DNA from 3 places in the Methylomonas sp. MED-D genome. Region 1 is predicted to be linked to each of the others. Evidence: predicted binding sites of a transcription regulator. Region 1 holds the regulator's gene; each other region holds the start of a gene.

Evidence for each region. Region 1 encodes HrcA, which represses chaperone genes, less so after heat shock. Its sites were predicted from a motif close to TNTTAGCACTCNNNNNNNNNGAGTGCTAANA; they were not measured.
Region 2: a site for HrcA is predicted at 3,077-3,107, ahead of groES (co-chaperone GroES). Genes of this name have one in related genera too.
Region 3: a site for HrcA is predicted at 3,248-3,278, ahead of rpoH (RNA polymerase sigma factor RpoH). Genes of this name have one in related genera too.

Annotation. Positions count from the first base shown of each region.
Region 1 is NZ_CP189965.1:1,048,297-1,054,168, reverse strand. It holds gene dnaK (molecular chaperone DnaK) at 1-1,400, opposite strand, end outside; gene grpE (nucleotide exchange factor GrpE) at 1,472-2,107, opposite strand; gene hrcA (heat-inducible transcriptional repressor HrcA) at 2,159-3,199, opposite strand; gene ACQE3E_RS04635 (NAD(+) kinase) at 3,580-4,467, shown strand; gene recN (DNA repair protein RecN) at 4,469-5,872, shown strand, end outside.
Region 2 is NZ_CP189965.1:585,708-591,579, reverse strand. It holds gene ACQE3E_RS02620 (FimV/HubP family polar landmark protein) at 1-150, shown strand, start outside; gene ACQE3E_RS02615 (Hpt domain-containing response regulator) at 161-895, opposite strand; gene groL (chaperonin GroEL) at 989-2,629, opposite strand; gene groES (co-chaperone GroES) at 2,686-2,973, opposite strand; gene ACQE3E_RS02600 (HesA/MoeB/ThiF family protein) at 3,176-3,931, shown strand; gene ACQE3E_RS02595 (hypothetical protein) at 3,978-4,181, opposite strand; gene ACQE3E_RS02590 (cation-transporting P-type ATPase) at 4,302-5,872, shown strand, end outside.
Region 3 is NZ_CP189965.1:3,059,951-3,064,700, reverse strand. It holds gene ACQE3E_RS13665 (addiction module antidote protein) at 1-255, shown strand, start outside; gene ACQE3E_RS13660 (hypothetical protein) at 562-1,377, opposite strand; gene ACQE3E_RS13655 (glutamine--tRNA ligase/YqeY domain fusion protein) at 1,416-3,077, opposite strand; gene rpoH (RNA polymerase sigma factor RpoH) at 3,319-4,170, shown strand; tRNA gene ACQE3E_RS13645 (tRNA-Leu) at 4,306-4,390, shown strand; gene ACQE3E_RS13640 (Arm DNA-binding domain-containing protein) at 4,567-4,750, shown strand, end outside.

The DNA.
Region 1 (5,872 bases):
CGCGGCGCAGGCGGAATGTCCTGCAAATCGAAACGGCCCAGCGATTTGTTGCCTGACGCCATTTCCCGCTCGCCCTGCAACACATGCACGGTGACCGCGGTTTGACTGTCTTCGGCGGTCGAGAATACTTGCGAAGCATTGGTTGGGATCGTGGTGTTTTTCTCGATCAGTTTGGTCATCACCCCGCCCAGGGTTTCGATACCCAACGACAATGGCGTGACGTCCAGCAGCAACACGTCCTTGACGTCGCCGCCCAATACGCCGGCTTGAATCGCCGCACCCAGCGCTACCGCTTCGTCAGGGTTGACGTCTTTGCGCGGCTCTTTGCCGAACAATTCTTTAACGAAGGCCTGCACTTTCGGCATCCGAGTTTGACCACCCACCAAAATCACGTCGTTGATTTTCGAGGTCGAAATGCCGGCATCTTTAATCGCTTGCAAGCAAGGACCTTTGGTGCGCTCGATCAGTTCGTCAACCAGCGATTCCAGTTTGGCGCGGGTCAGTTTGACGTTCAAGTGCTTCGGACCGGACGCATCTGCGGTGATATACGGCAGGTTGATGTCTGTTTGCTCGGCGGAAGACAACTCGATTTTCGCTTTCTCCGCAGATTCTTTTAGACGTTGCAGCGCCAATGGATCGTTGTGCAAATCGATGCCGGTGTCTTTTTTAAATTCCCCGGCCAGGAAATCGATGATGCGCAAGTCGAAGTCTTCACCGCCCAGGAAGGTGTCGCCGTTGGTGGCCAATACTTCGAACTGGTGCTCGCCTTCGATTTCGGCGATTTCGATGATGGAAATATCGAAGGTACCGCCACCCAAGTCGTAGACCGCGATGGTGGTATCGCCTTTCGGTTTGTCCATGCCGAACGCCAACGCCGCCGCGGTTGGCTCGTTGATGATGCGTTTGACGTCCAGACCGGCGATCCGGCCCGCATCTTTAGTCGCTTGGCGTTGCGAATCGTTGAAGTAAGCCGGTACGGTGATGACCGCTTCGGTGACTTCTTCGCCCAGGAAGGCTTCGGCGTCTTTTTTCAACTTCATCAACACGCGGGAAGACACTTCCGGCGGCGCCATTTTTTTACCGTGGCACTCGACCCAAGCGTCGCCGTTGTTGGCTTCCATGATTTTGTAAGGCACCATTTTGATGTCTTTCTGTACCGCGTCTTCTTTGAAACGGCGGCCGATCAAGCGCTTGATCGCGAACAAGGTATTTTCGGGGTTGGTCACCGCCTGACGTTTGGCGGACTGACCGACCAGCACTTCGTTGTCGCCGGTGAAGGCGATGATGGACGGCGTGGTACGCGCGCCTTCACTGTTTTCGATGACCCGCGCGGTGCCGTTTTCCAGGACCGCGACGCAGGAGTTGGTGGTTCCTAGGTCGATTCCGATGATTTTAGCCATTGAGATTCTCCAGACTTGAATTAGGTATTAGTTAAAAAGTTATTGGCGATATGCGGTTGATCGATGAAATTTCAAGCCTGTTCGTCAACTTTCGCGCTGTCGGCGGGTTTGTCCTCGGCCTTGGCCACCACCACCATCGCGGGGCGCAGCAAACGGCCGTTTAAGATGTAGCCTTTTTGAAACACGTTCAAAACCGTATTGGGTTCGGCGCTGACGCTGGGCTGCATCGCCATGGCTTGATGCAACTCGGGATTAAAAGCTTGCCCGGTCGGATCGAGGACTTCGATATTGAATTTGGCGAACACCGATTCGAATTGCTTAATGGTCAGCACGCTGCCTTCGCGCAATTTAGCCACTTCCGGACTATCGCCGGTCGCCGCCTGCACGCCAAGCTCGAGACTGTCCAACACGCTAAGCAATTCCTTGGCGAACTTGGCCAAGCCGTATTTACGCTCGTCGTCCAAATCCTTTTGTACGCGTTTTTTCAGATTTTCCATGTCGGCCTGCACGCGCAAAGCCTTGTCCAGATTCGCGGCGGCTTGTTGTTGGGCTTGCTCCAGTTGTTGCCGCAGGCTTTCGACGCTGACTTCGCCGGCCTCGGTTGCCTCGGCAACAACGTCTTCGCCGGCTTCTTTGGTCTGCTCCAGCACCTCGGCGATCAATTCGGCGTCGGATTGCTGTTCGTGACTCGATTGCTGATGGCTCATTTGGGACTCCGTGGTTCTTAAAATATTAGGTCGGCCTTACGATAAGGGCGATTATTTGGGATTCAAGGCCGCGCCCAATATTTTTGCCGTCACGTCGACGAACGGAATCACTTTTTCATACGCCATCCGGGTTGGGCCGATCACGCCCAACACGCCAACCACCTCGTCGTTGACCGAATAAGGCGCCGTGACCAAGCTGCAATGGTCGAATGCACTATAGCCTGACTCTTCGCCGATAAAAATCTGCACGCCGTCGGCCAACAGGCATTGATCCAGCAAATGGATCACGCCGCGCTTTTGGCTGAACGCCTCGAACAGCTGTTTCAGACGGTCCATGTCGGATAATTCGGAAAAGCCCATCAGATTGGTTTCGCCGCTCAACACGTAATCGTCGTTGGGTTGTTGGGCGAAGGTCAGTTGCGCCATGCTAACCGCGTCTATCATGCCTTGATTGACGCGCTGCTGATCTTGCTCCATCTCCCGCAACACTTGCTCGCGGATCTTGGCCAGACTGAGGCCGGCGTAAACCGAATTCATGTAATTGGCGGCCTGTTGCAGTTCGGCCGGGCTAAATTGACGCTGGGTATGGATGATTTTGTTATGAACTTCCTCGCCATCGGTGACAAAAATCACCAGTACGCGCATGCTGGACATCGGCAGGAATTCGATGTGTCGCAACGTGACCATCTCACGGCGCGGCAGGGTGACGACACCAGCCATATGGGTCATATCCGACAGCAGCCTGGAGGCCTTGCTGAGCACGTCGCCGGTTTTGTCCGCATCGGCCAGCAAACCGCTTTGCAATTGATCCAGATCACTGGACGCCAGCGGCTTGACCGTCAACAGACTATCGACAAACAAACGGTATCCGGCCACGGTCGGCACCCGGCCCGCCGAGGTGTGCGGCGAATGGATCAAGCCCATTTCCTCGAGATCGGCCATGACGTTGCGAATGCTGGCCGGACTGAGCTTAAGCAGCGGATCCTTGGACAATACCCGCGAGCCGACCGGCTGACCGTCTTGTATGTAACGCTCAACCAAGGCCTTCAGCAAATACGCCGATCTTTCGTTTAAATCCGGTCCGCTAGCCACATTGACACCCTAGAAAATTCGTTAGCACTCCAACGTAACGAGTGCCAGAGGGGAAAGCTAACAGGTGCCCGGAGCCTTGTCAATCCGCCTAAAATCCGTGCGAACCCAAGCCTGTCGGGGATCTCGGGCATTCGCAATGCCGGTGGATAGCGCCCGATTTCAGACATTGGCCCGACGCCTACGGGAATGCCTGGTCGCGGCACGGCCATTACCTGGCAACAAATTCAGGGTGTTAACGACACCGAACCGCACGGAATTTGGCCGACGCCGATATTCCGGCCGCGCCGACCGACGTACTCGCGACGCCGAGGGCGAAGCTTCGCTAGTGCCTGCTCGAATTGTTTGTATAATCCCAGGCATTTTTGAATCCCGGCTCAAACATGCCTTCACCCTTTCAACGCATCGGCATCATCGGCAAATTCGGCGATCCGGGTATCGCCGCCACGCTCAGCGAGCTCTACCGCTTTTTGCTGCAGCGCGGTCACTCGGTGGCCACCGATAGCCGAAGCGCCGAGCTAATCGAAGCCGAAGGCGTCGTCGGCATGCACATCAACCGGCTGCCGGAATGCTGCGATCTGCTGATCGCGGTCGGCGGCGACGGCACGTTCCTGACCGCCGCCCGCGCCGCCGCCGATTTCGACACTCCGCTGCTCGGCGTCAACCTCGGCCGACTGGGATTTCTGGTGGACATTTCTCCGGACCAGTTGCTGAGCCGCCTGGCGCAAATCCTCGACGGCCGCTACCAGACCGAACAGCGTCATTTGTTACAGGCCGCCATCATCCGCGACGGCGAACTCATCCATCGCCAGACCGCGGTCAACGAGGTCGTCGTGCATCGTTGGGTCACGCCGAGCATGATCGAAATCGTCACCAGCATCGACGGCGTGTTCCTAAACACCCAGCGTTCCGACGGCCTGATCGTCGCGACACCGACCGGTTCGACCGCCTATGCGCTGTCGGCCGGCGGACCGATTCTGCATCCAACCCTAAATGCGCTGGTACTGGTCCCGCTGAATCCGCACATGCTGTCCAATCGGTCCATCGTCATCGACGACAAAGCCACGATCGAGATCCGTTTCAGCCAGACCAAGCAAATCAACGCCCTGGTCACCTGCGATCATTTAGAAATCCCGGACGTGCGCATTAACGACACGATCGTCATTCGAAAAGCCGACAAACCGATTAACATTCTGCACCCGGAAGACCACGATTTCTTCCACATTCTGCGAAGCAAACTGAACTGGAGCGGCGGTTATTCCGCCAAATGACATGCTGTTGAACCTGAACATTCTCGATCTGGCCGTGGTCGACAAACTGGACCTGGACCTGGAACCCGGTATGTCGGTGCTGACCGGCGAAACCGGGGCCGGCAAATCGATATTGCTGACCGCGCTGGGCTTGGCGTTGGGCGATCGCGCCGATTCCGGCTACGTGCGCCCCGGCAGCAAGCGCGCCGAAATCAACATCGAATTCGATCTATCCAAGGCACCGCTGGTTAGCCAATGGCTGATCGACCACGAATTGGACGACGACGGCCAATGCCTGGTCCGTCGCACCGTTAGCGAAGACGGCCGCTCCAAGGCCTATATCAACAACCGGCCGGTCAATCTGCAAACACTGCAAACGCTGAGCCGGCAATTGGTCGAGATCCACGGCCAACATGCCCATTTGACGCTGCTCGATGCCGACGAACAGCGTCTGCTGCTGGACGGATTCGCCGACCACGCCGAATTGCTCAACGATCTGAACGCCTGCCAACAAAACTGGCGGCTAGCCCATAAAGAACTGCAACAACTGCAAAAGTCCGGTAGTGACCAAGCCGAACGCGAGGAGCTGCTGCGTTATCAGCTAGAAGAGTTGCAGCAACTGGATCTGGAAAATTTCGATTATCAGGCCCTGGCCGACGAGCACAACAAACTGGCTAACCTGGGTAGAATTTTGGGCGTCGGTCAACAACAGCTCGACATCCTCTACGACAACGACCAGCAATCGGTCGCCGACATGCTGGGTCACGTGATCCACTCGGTCGGCGAATTAAGCCAATACGCCGCCGAATTGAACGGCATCGTCGAATTGCTGAGCGACGCCGAAATCCAGATCGGCGAAGCCACCCAACAACTGCGGCGCTTCCTGGAGAATCAGGAAGCCGATCCCGGCCAACTGAGCTGGCTGGAAAACCAGATTGGCGTGATTCAACGCCTGAGCCGCAAACACAAGGTACCAGCCGAGGAATTACCGGCGCTGGCCGAGCAATTCGCGCTGGAGTTGAACAATCTCAGCCATAGCGGCGAGCGCATCGAAGTTCTGCAAGCCGATTGCGAGCGTCTGCTGGCGCAATACCGCGAATTGGCGACGGCATTATCCGCCAGCCGGCGCCGGGCCGGCGACGAGTTGCAGCACCGCATTTCCGACGCAATCAAGGAATTGGGCCTGCCGCACGGCGAGTTCCTGGTCAAGCTCGACCGGGAGGATGGCAACGAGCCGCAACGCAACGGCCTGGATCGCATCGAGTTTCTGATCAGCACCAATCCGGGCTTGCCCGCCAAACCCTTGGCCAAGGTGGCGTCGGGCGGCGAACTGTCTAGGATCAGCTTGGCGATACAAGTCACGACCAGCACCGATAAGACCACGCCGACGATGATCTTCGACGAGGTCGATTCCGGCATCGGCGGC
Region 2 (5,872 bases), 460 kb from region 1:
GACGAATTCGAGACCAAGATCGATCTGGCCAAAGCCTACATCGACATGGGCGATACCGAAACCGCGAAATCCATCGCCAACGATGTCCTCGAAAAGGGTTCCAAGCAACAGCAAGCCGCCGCTCAAGCCCTACTGGACGAACTGAAATAAGGGTCTTGGTTTAGTCGGCAATCAAGCCTTGCATAACGGCGGCTTTGTTCGCCGTTAGCCATGTCATTCTGACTTGAAATGCTCGAAAACTCGCCGGAACCAACCGTGAATCACGTTTGATAGCCGTTTCCAACGCCTCCACTAGCGCCCGGCAATCGGCGAACTCGAAAAAGCAAAACGTGCCGTGCAAATTATGCACGATCTTCCAGGCCTCTTCGTCGCGCCCCTGCTGCAGCGCGTCATCTATGCCGGCAACTTGGCCGGGCAATTCCGCGAAAAACTGTTCCAACAAATTAAACGTCAGGCGGCGGTTGTCGCCGGTTTTACGCAACAGACAAGCGCCGTATTCACCGGGCCTCTCGGGCTCCAACCATCGGTCCAGGACTTGCCGCAAGTGCTCCAGCCGGATAGGTTTTACCAAATAATCGTCAAATCCGGCCGCCATCGCGGCCTGACGTTGGTCCTCGCCGGCATGAGCGGTCACCGCTACGGCCGGAACACCGCTCCAGCTCACTTCGCTAGTACGCAATTTGTCGATCAACGCCAGACCGTCGAGTCCCGGCATATTCACATCCAGGAATACGATGCGGAATTCGGTCTGTCGCAACGTGTGCCAAGCTTGCAAACCGTCGCTGGCTTCGTGGATATTGCCCGTCCAATTTTCCAGTTGTTCGCGCAACAACCAGCGATTGAGGTCGTTGTCGTCGGCAATCAACACCGAGAAGTTTTGCACCACCACTGCCACCTTTTTTCTTCGCGCCGATCTTTCCGCCGGCAATAAAAAACCCCGGCTTCCTGCGAAGACCGGGGTTGATTTAGCGTGAGCTAAACGGCACGATTACATCATGCCGCCCATGCCGCCCATGCCGCCCATGTCAGGCATTGCCGGAGCTTTGTTGTCGGCCGGCGCGTCGGCGATCATTACTTCGGTGGTAATCATCAGACCAGCCACGGATGCGGCGTTTTGCAACGCGGAGCGGGTGACTTTCGCGGGGTCCAAAATACCCATCGCGATCATGTCGCCGTATTCGCCGGTTGCCGCGTTGTAACCGAAGTTACCGCTGCCTTTTTTGACTTCGTTCAGTACCACGGACGCTTCATCGCCGGCGTTGGTGACGATTTGGCGCAAAGGTTCTTCCATCGCGCGGCGCAGGATGCTAATACCTACGTCTTGATCGTGGTTGATACCTTTCAGGCCGTCCAACGCGGACAAGGCGCGGATCAACGCGGTACCGCCACCGGCCACGACGCCCTCTTCAACCGCGGCGCGGGTTGAATGCAACGCATCCTCCACGCGGGCTTTCTTCTCTTTCATTTCCACTTCGGTCGCGGCGCCGACTTTAATGACCGCTACGCCGCCAGCCAGTTTGGCCAGACGTTCTTGCAGTTTTTCACGATCATAATCGGAAGTCGCTTCGTCGGCTTGCGCGCGAATTTGCGCGACGCGGCCTTTGATTTGGCTTTCGTCACCGGCACCATCGATGATAGTGGTGTTTTCTTTATTGATTTGGACGCGTTTCGCGGTACCCAATTGGCTGATGTCGGCTTTTTCCAGAGACAAACCGACTTCTTCCGAAATCACGACGCCACCGGTCAGAACCGCGATGTCTTCCAGCATGGCTTTACGACGGTCGCCAAAGCCAGGGGCTTTCACTGCCGCGACTTTCACGATACCGCGCATGTTGTTGACCACCAACGTCGCCAAGGCTTCGCCTTCGACGTCTTCGGCGATGATCAGCAAGGAACGGCCTGATTTGGCCACGCCTTCCAGAATCGGCAACATTTCGCGGATGTTGGAGATTTTTTTGTCGTACAACAACACGAAAGGATCGTCCAGTTCGACGCTCATGCTTTCTTGCTTGTTGATGAAGTACGGTGACAAATAACCGCGATCGAATTGCATGCCTTCGACGACATCCAGTTCGTTGTTCAAACCGGTACCTTCCTCGACGGTAATAACGCCTTCCTTACCGACTTTTTCCATCGCTTCGGCGATGATCGCGCCGACGGACTCGTCGGAGTTGGCCGAGATGGTGCCGACTTGTGCAATCGCTTTGCTGTCGCTGCAAGGGATGGCCGCTTTCTCGATTGAAGCAACGGCGGCGGTTACCGCGCTGTCGATACCGCGTTTCAGATCCATCGGATTCATGCCGGCGGCAACCGATTTCAGGCCTTCGTTAACGATGGCTTGCGCCAGTACGGTGGCGGTGGTGGTACCGTCGCCGGCGACGTCGGAGGTTTTGGACGCCACTTCTTTGACCATTTGCGCGCCCATGTTTTCGAATTTGTCTTTCAATTCGATTTCTTTCGCGACTGATACGCCGTCCTTGGTGATGGTCGGGGCACCGAAGCTTTTGTCAAGAACCGCGTTACGGCCTTTAGGACCCAGGGTGACTTTTACCGCGTTGGCCAAAATATTAACGCCCGCAACCATCAATGCACGGGCATCGCCACCAAATTTTACGTCTTTTGCTGCCATTTCTTAATTCCTAAAAATGAGTTTGAAATCAATGTGGTGTGTTAGGCAATCCGGGATTAACCCAGGATACCCATGATGTCTTCTTCGCGCATGACGATGTATTGCTCGCCGTCGACTTTCACTTCGGTACCGGAATATTTACCGAACAGCACCTTATCGCCAACTTTAACCGCCATTGGGCGCACTTGACCGTTATCGAGCGGTTTGCCGGCACCTACCGCCAACACCTCACCCTCGCTCGGTTTTTCGGCCGCGGAACCGGGCAACACGATGCCGCCGGCGGTTTTGGTTTCTTCTTCCACGCGTTTAACGACTACACGGTCATGTAACGGACGAATGTTCATCAAGGTCTCCTCAATATGGATAAAGTTAAAGTTACAAGTTAAGAAACGTTTTAAAACTCAGCCCCGGCGATCCGAAGGACCGGCTTTTAAACCGCATCCGAGTTATTAGCACTCTCTATCGACGAGTGCTAATAATATCCCGCTTTTGCACTCTGTCAAGCTCTTTGGCATCATCTGGTCCTTGCCGACAGCCTTACAAGATATGAACGACGAACAATTACTCCGCTACAGCCGTCAGATCATGCTGCCGCAGGTCGACATCGCCGGCCAACAAAAACTACTGTCCGCCTCGGTGCTGATCGTCGGTGCGGGCGGGCTTGGCTCGCCGGCCGCGATGTATCTGGCCGCCGCCGGCGTCGGCAAACTGGTGGTTTACGACGACGACCAAGTGGACTTGAGCAATTTACAGCGCCAGATCGCTCACGACACCGCCGATATAGGGTTGGATAAAGTGATTTCAACCCGAGCGACCTTGAAAAAGATCAATCCGGGGGTCTCGGTAGAGGCCCACAAGGCAAAACTGGCGGGAGACACTCTGACGCGCGAAGTTGCCGAAGCCGACTTGGTACTGGATTGCAGCGATAACTTTCCGACCCGTTTCGCGATCAACCGCGCCTGCGTAACGGCCTGCAAACCGCTGGTGTCCGGCGCGGCCATCCGTTTCGAAGGTCAAATCAGCGTATTTACACCGGGCCGGGACGACAGTCCGTGTTATAACTGTTTGTACCAAAACGACGGCGAGGAATTGCAAAACTGCGCCAGAAACGGCGTGATAGCGCCAATCACCGGCATCGTTGGCAGCATGCAGGCGCTGGAAGCGATAAAGCTGCTAGTCGGCTGCGGCAAGCCGTTGACGGGCCGATTACTACTATTGGACGGTTTAACGATGGAATGGCATGGCATGCGCCTAAAACGCAACCCGGCTTGCCCAACCTGCGGCAGCGTTTCACACCGATAGTCGCAAAAAAGCCGGGTTGCCCCGGCTTTTTCGATGCGCCTAACACTTATTTGCCGATTTTATGCCTGACCATTTCAATGATTCTGGCAACGTTGTTCAACAACGCCGACTCGCTATCGCCATGCGGCTCGATGTCGCCGAAAGGCTCGCCGTTTTTCATCGTATACATGTAAATAAAGTACCCTAGCGGCGCGAATGCGAACACGGCAATGATCAACATCAGCACCATCAGCTCGATGACTCCACCCATAACTACCTCCGATTGTTTTGTTTTTATTTTTCTAAAATAAGGCCTTAGGCCTCGATTCGGACTATAACCCTATAATTACCGGGGAACAAGCGCAAATTTTCGCCAGCCTCAAGGAAGCCGATGCCCATTAGAAAACGACCCGCCAAAGCCGGTTCACCCTCCGCCGAAAAAACCGTTTGGCACGCCGTCGCCGAAGATCGACTGCTCCGCGAATTGCGCGTCAACATCGGTCAGGGCCTGGCGGCCGAGGAAGTCGAAAAACGCCTAGCCGATTACGGGGCTAACCGATTAACGCCGCGTCGCGGCAAGGGACCGGTCCAGCTATTTTTGTCGCAATTTCACCAACCGTTAGTCTACATCCTATTGCTGTCCGGAGCGGTTACCGCATTCCTGGAAGAATGGGTGGACAGCAGCGTCATCTTCGGTGTGGTAGTGGTCAACGCACTGATCGGCTTTGTTCAGGAATACAACGCGATCCGAGCCATCGACGCCCTGGCGCGCGCGTTAAGCGTTGGCGCCACGGTGTTGCGCGACGGCCAGCGCCGCGCCGTCGCCGCGCCGGAATTAGTACCCGGCGACATCGTCGTGTTGCAGTCCGGCGACAAGGTGCCGGCCGACCTGCGCCTACTACGCATCCGCGATCTGCAAATCGACGAATCGGCCCTGACCGGCGAATCGGTGCCGATCGAAAAACGCCAGATGACGCTGGCCGACGAAACCGCGCTAGCCGACCGCGCTAACATGGCGTATTCGTCAACGCTGGTCACGTTCGGCAGTGGCGTCGGCGTCGTCGTCGAAACCGGCGACCGTACCGAAATTGGCCGAATCAACCGGATGATCGCCAGCGCCACCGAGCTGGATACGCCGCTGACCCAAAAAATGAGTGAATTCAGCCAATGGCTGTTGTGGGTCATCGTCGGCTGCGCGGTGCTGACCTTTGCGGTCGGCGTCTGGCGCGGCGAATCGATGCTGCAGATGTTCATGGCCTCGGTCGCGCTGGCGGTCGGCGCGATACCGGAAGGCTTGCCGGCCGCGATTACGATCACGTTGGCGATCGGCGTATCGCGGATGGCCAAGCGCAACGCCATCGTCCGCAAATTGCCGGCTGTCGAAACCTTGGGCAGCACCACCGTCATCTGTTCCGACAAAACCGGCACGCTGACCCAAAACCAGATGACGGTACAAGCGATATACGCCGGCGGCGATTATTTCCAAGTCGGCGGCTCCGGCTACACGCCGGACGGCGAGTTTCGCCACAACGGCCAAGCGATAGACTACCTAAGCTATCCGACACTAATGGAATGCCTGAAGGCCGGCTTATTGTGCAACGACGCCCGTCTGATCGCCGAATCCAACCACTGGCGCATCGAAGGCGACCCCACCGAAGGCGCGCTGCTGGTGGCCGCACGCAAGGCCGGTCTGCGCCATGCCGCCGTCAGCACCGCCCATCCCCGCCTGGACGCGATCCCGTTCGAATCGCAACACCAATTCATGGCAACGCTGAACCATGACCCGACGACCGACAGCCGGCGGATCTATGTAAAAGGCGCCTTGGAAAGCGTGCTGGCCCGCTGCGACAGCGCATTGGACCCCCATATGCAGCCGGTCGCGCTCAACAAGGAGCGCCTGATTCGCCAACTGGAAGAGATGGCCGAACAGGGCCTGAGGGTATTGGCCTTCGCCCGCCGCGA
Region 3 (4,750 bases), 2.0 Mb from region 1:
GATATTGCCGAACATTTGGAAACAGAAGCCGATGTCCGTGAATTTTTGCGGGAAACGGCAAGCAACGGCAGTCCTTCCGATTTTATACACGCACTTAATATTGCCGCTCGCGCCAAAGGTATGAGCGAAGTTGCTAAGCAAGCTGGAGTCACTAGAGCCAGCCTTTACAAATCCTTGGCGGAAGGCGGTAATCCCCGATTTGAAACCATCGCCAAAATTGTCGAAGCATTAGGTTGTAAATTGATTGTCTCCTAGACTCCGTTTGCACAGCTATCCTAAAAGTCCCGACTGCCACCTGGGGCTAATCCGACTGCTTTTGATGTTGTCAGACATGGTGGGTCTCTTTTAAAAGCTTGCGTTAATATTTTTGTAGCTCCGAAAGCGCAAGGTATTCGGATCAACGAACGAGCGGGACGGGTTATTCAACCCGTCCTTAAGCGTTTGATTTACGGCAACGCCTTGTTGAAACGTTGGGGACGGGGTTACAAACCCCGTCCCGCTCAGAGGTATCTTTTTAGCCATCGGAATGGCAACGCCCCGAGATGGTACGCGTTGCGTACCCTACTCGGCTATGTTTTTAGCTCCGAAATTCAAAGCGGTGCCGATTGCTATGCCAGTAAGAATTGTTCCAGTGAGAGAGGTGATCACTGTCCATAAGCCGTTCAGATCTGCGATCTGAGTAAAAATAAAGAAAGCACCCATTCCGGCGAGAGTACAGACTATCTTCAATAGCAACGCAGCCCTCTTCCGAACGTAGACGATCTTTGGGCCGCCAACATAGTTTACGTCGGCTATATCAGATGCCGCAAAAAGGAATATGGCTGTCACAAGGAACATTGCAGAACGTTGCCAAGCCGGACCTTTCTTGGTGCTATCAACGAACTCAACGCTAGAAATCCCGATGACTCGCGCGCGAGGCGAAAAATCCGGTTGTTTTCCCTCCGAGAGGATAGAAATGGTTATGGTTTCTTCAGGATTGAGAAGTACAGGCTTAAAACTCACGGCCGTTTTATCCCAAGTTATTTTTGCTTCAATATCTTTAGGGTATGTTGACGTTACTTCTGCGCGGACAATCGATGAACCTTCAAGCACTCGGAGTTGAAGTGGTGATTCGAAGTCCGTTGTTGGTAGCGGCTTCTTTCCATCATTTACAAGTGTTACGACAGAGAGGATCGGCGATTGAATCTTGATACCGTCCATCAAGACTTCTAGCCCCTTGATAGTACCAGTGGTCTCGGCGGTCAGAGGAACTTGAGAAGCAAGTCGGAAGGAAAGGGACTTTGCATGTAAGTCTGCTTGCCAAAGCCAAATTGGCACTGCAATACCGACAATACTGACGATGAAGGTCAGTGAAGTCCAATTTAGAAAACTTGGCATGAGAGGAATATTCCTAATGCGAATATCTGACACGTCAATCACTTCCCCCAACTATCCCTCAACGTCACCGTCCGGTTAAACACTAATTTCCCAGATTGGCTATCGACGCTGTCGGCGCAGAAATAGCCGGTGCGTTCGAATTGGTAACGGGTATGGGGCGTGGCGTTGGCTAGGCTGGCTTCGACGCGGGCGTCTGTCAAGACTTCCAGCGAGTCGGGGTTGATGCCGTCCAGGAAGTTGTCCAGGGTGTCCGGGTTAGGGTGGCTGAACAGGCGGTCGTAGAGGCGGATTTCCGCCGACAGTGCGTGTTGCTCGGAGACCCAGTGAATCACGCCCTTGACCTTGCGGCCTTCCGGGTTCTTGCCCAGCGTGGCCGGGTCGTAGCTGCAACGCAGTTCGACGACATTGCCGGCGGCGTCTTTAATGACTTCCTCGCATTTGATCACGTAGGAACCGCGCAAGCGCACTTCGCCGCCCGGCACCAGACGTTTGAAGTCTTTCGGCGGGTTTTCCATGAAGTCGTCTTGTTCGATCAATATCACTTTGCCGAACGCCACTTCGCGGCTGCCCATTTCCGGTTTTTGCGGGTGGTTGGCGATTTGGTAAGTCTCGCTCTTGCCGTCTTCCCAGTTAGTGATGACGACGCGCAACGGTCGCAAGACCGCCATCGCCCGCAACGCGTTTTCGTTGAGGTTGTCGCGGATGCAGGTCTCCAGAAAGCTCATTTCGATCCAGGAGTTTTTCTTGGTCACGCCGATGCGCTCGCAGAAATCGCGGATCGCTTCCGGCGGTACGCCGGCGCGGCGCAGGCCGGAGATGGTCGGCATGCGCGGGTCGTCCCAGCCGGTGACGTGTTTTTCGGTGACCAGTTGCAGTAGTTTGCGCTTGCTGACGATGGTGTATTCCAGTTGCAGGCGGGCGAACTCGATTTGCTGCGGATGGCACGGCGTTTTCAGTTCGTCCAACACCCAGTCGTAAAGCGGGCGGTGGTCTTCGAACTCCAGCGTGCAGATCGAGTGGGTGATGCCCTCCAGCATGTCCGACAAACAGTGGGTGTAGTCGTACATCGGATAGATGCACCAGGCGTCGCCAGTGCGGTGGTGATGAGCACGGCGGATGCGGTAAATCGCCGGGTCGCGCATATTAATGTTGGGCGAGGCCATGTCGATCTTGGCGCGCAGCACGTATTGGCCGTCGGCGAATTCGCCGGCGCGCATGCGTTGGAACAGGTCCAGGTTTTCTTCGATAGCGCGGTCGCGGTCCGGGCTAGGCTTACCGGGTTCGGTCAGCGTGCCGCGATCCAGGCGCATTTGTTCCGGCGTGGAACTGTCCACGTAAGCCTGCCCTTGATTTATCAATTGCACCGCATAGTCGTACAAGGTCTCGAAATAATCGGAAGCGTGGTATTTGCCGGCCCATTGGAAGCCCAGCCAAGCCACGTCGCGCTCGATCGATTCCATATATTCGACGCTTTCCTTTTCCGGATTGGTATCGTCGAAACGCAGATTGCAGGTGCCGTTGTTTTCGGCGGCTAGCGTAAAGTTCAAGCAGATCGATTTGGCGTGGCCGATATGCAGATAGCCATTGGGCTCGGGCGGGAAGCGGGTGGCGACCCTGCCGTTGTTTTTAGCGGCGGCCAAATCCTCGGCGATGATGTGGCGGATGAAATTCGAAGAAACGGGGCTATCGGTCGCTGACATGGAGTAGGAAACAGGAAATTGGATAAAGCCGCAAATTTCGCGGGGTTGAACACTGTCGGCCATTTTAACGAGTTTAAACGGTACTCGCAAAGTGGCCGAACCGGTCCGGACGCGGCGAATATTCGCCGAAAATGCTGCTAACTTTTTGACTGAGAAGATTTTTATCAAATTATTAGCACTCTCTGTATTCGAGTGCTAGAATTCTGTCAACACATAAACCATCAACGGAGTCTAGGCTGTTATGAATAACTCTTTGGCTTTGCCGATCAACTTGTCGGTCGGGACATTCGATAATTATTTAAGCGTGATTGCCCGGATGCCCAAATTGAGCGCCGAGCACGAATATGCGTTGGCGGTCCGTTATCGCGACCTCGGCGATCTGGAAGCCGCCAAGGAACTGGTTATGTCCAATTTACGTTTTGTCGCCCACGTTGCGCGCGGTTACGCCGGTTACGGCTTGCCGATGGCGGACATCGTTCAGGAAGGCAATATCGGTTTGATGAAAGCGGTCAAACGTTTCGATCCGGATCTGGGCGTGCGGCTGGTGTCGTTCGCGGTGCATTGGATCAAAGCGGAAATACACGAATACGTGATCAAAAACTGGCGTATCGTTAAGGTGGCTACCACCAAGGCGCAACGTAAATTGTTCTTCAATTTGCGGAAGCTGAAGAAAGACCTGAGCTACCTGAGCCGCGACGATGCCGAGGCGATTGCCGAAAATCTGGATGTCGACGTCAAAACCGTTTACGAGATGGAACGCCGTCTGGACGGGAGAGACGTGGGATTGGAGCCCAGCGACGACGATAGCGACAACTCGCCGGCGCCGATTGCCTATCTGGAGCAGCAGGGCGCCGATCCGGCCTTACTATTGGAGACCAGCGATTGGGAACACCGTAAGGAAGAGTTATTGCTGGACGCGATGGCGGGATTGGACGAGCGCAGCCGCGATATTCTCGCCAGCCGCTGGCTGGTGGAACAAAAAGCCACCTTGCATGATCTGGCCGAGCGCTATCAGGTCTCCGCCGAGCGGATACGTCAGCTCGAACAAAACGCGATGAAAAAACTTAAAGCGGCGGTGATGCTGGAAGCTTAAGGACACGCTAGGGTTTTCAATGCGACAAGGACGCACCGCGCTCTAAGTAGGGCGAGGCGAAAATGAAAACTCTAAACCTCGCAATTAAAAAGAGGTTGCGCGGTAATAAAATTGCAGTATAATGGTTACTTCTGTGCCGGGGTGGTGAAACTGGTAGACGCGCCGGATTCAAAATCCGGTTCCTTCGGGAGTGTCGGTTCGATTCCGACCCTCGGTACCACAGATTTATGCACGCAAGTGCAACGAAGTCCAAAAACCCGCAAGCTGTCTGGCTTAGCGGGTTTTTTATTGTGCAAAGAAGTGCAACGAAATGCAGGGGCATGCAAGCAAAAGTGTGTCCTTCATTGTGTCCTTACCTATAATGGCGCTCGGCGAGGACACAACCGAGGACACACTATGGCGCTTCACCTCAATAAAGACACGGTCTACAGGGCGGCAAAGGCGCGTGATAAAGATTACTTTATCAATGACGGTGGTGGCCTCTATCTGGTGGTCGGCAAAAACGGCACCAAGATCTGGAAGTTCATCTATTCCTTCGAGGGCAAGCGGAAGAAACTTTCATTTGGCGTGTATCCGGATA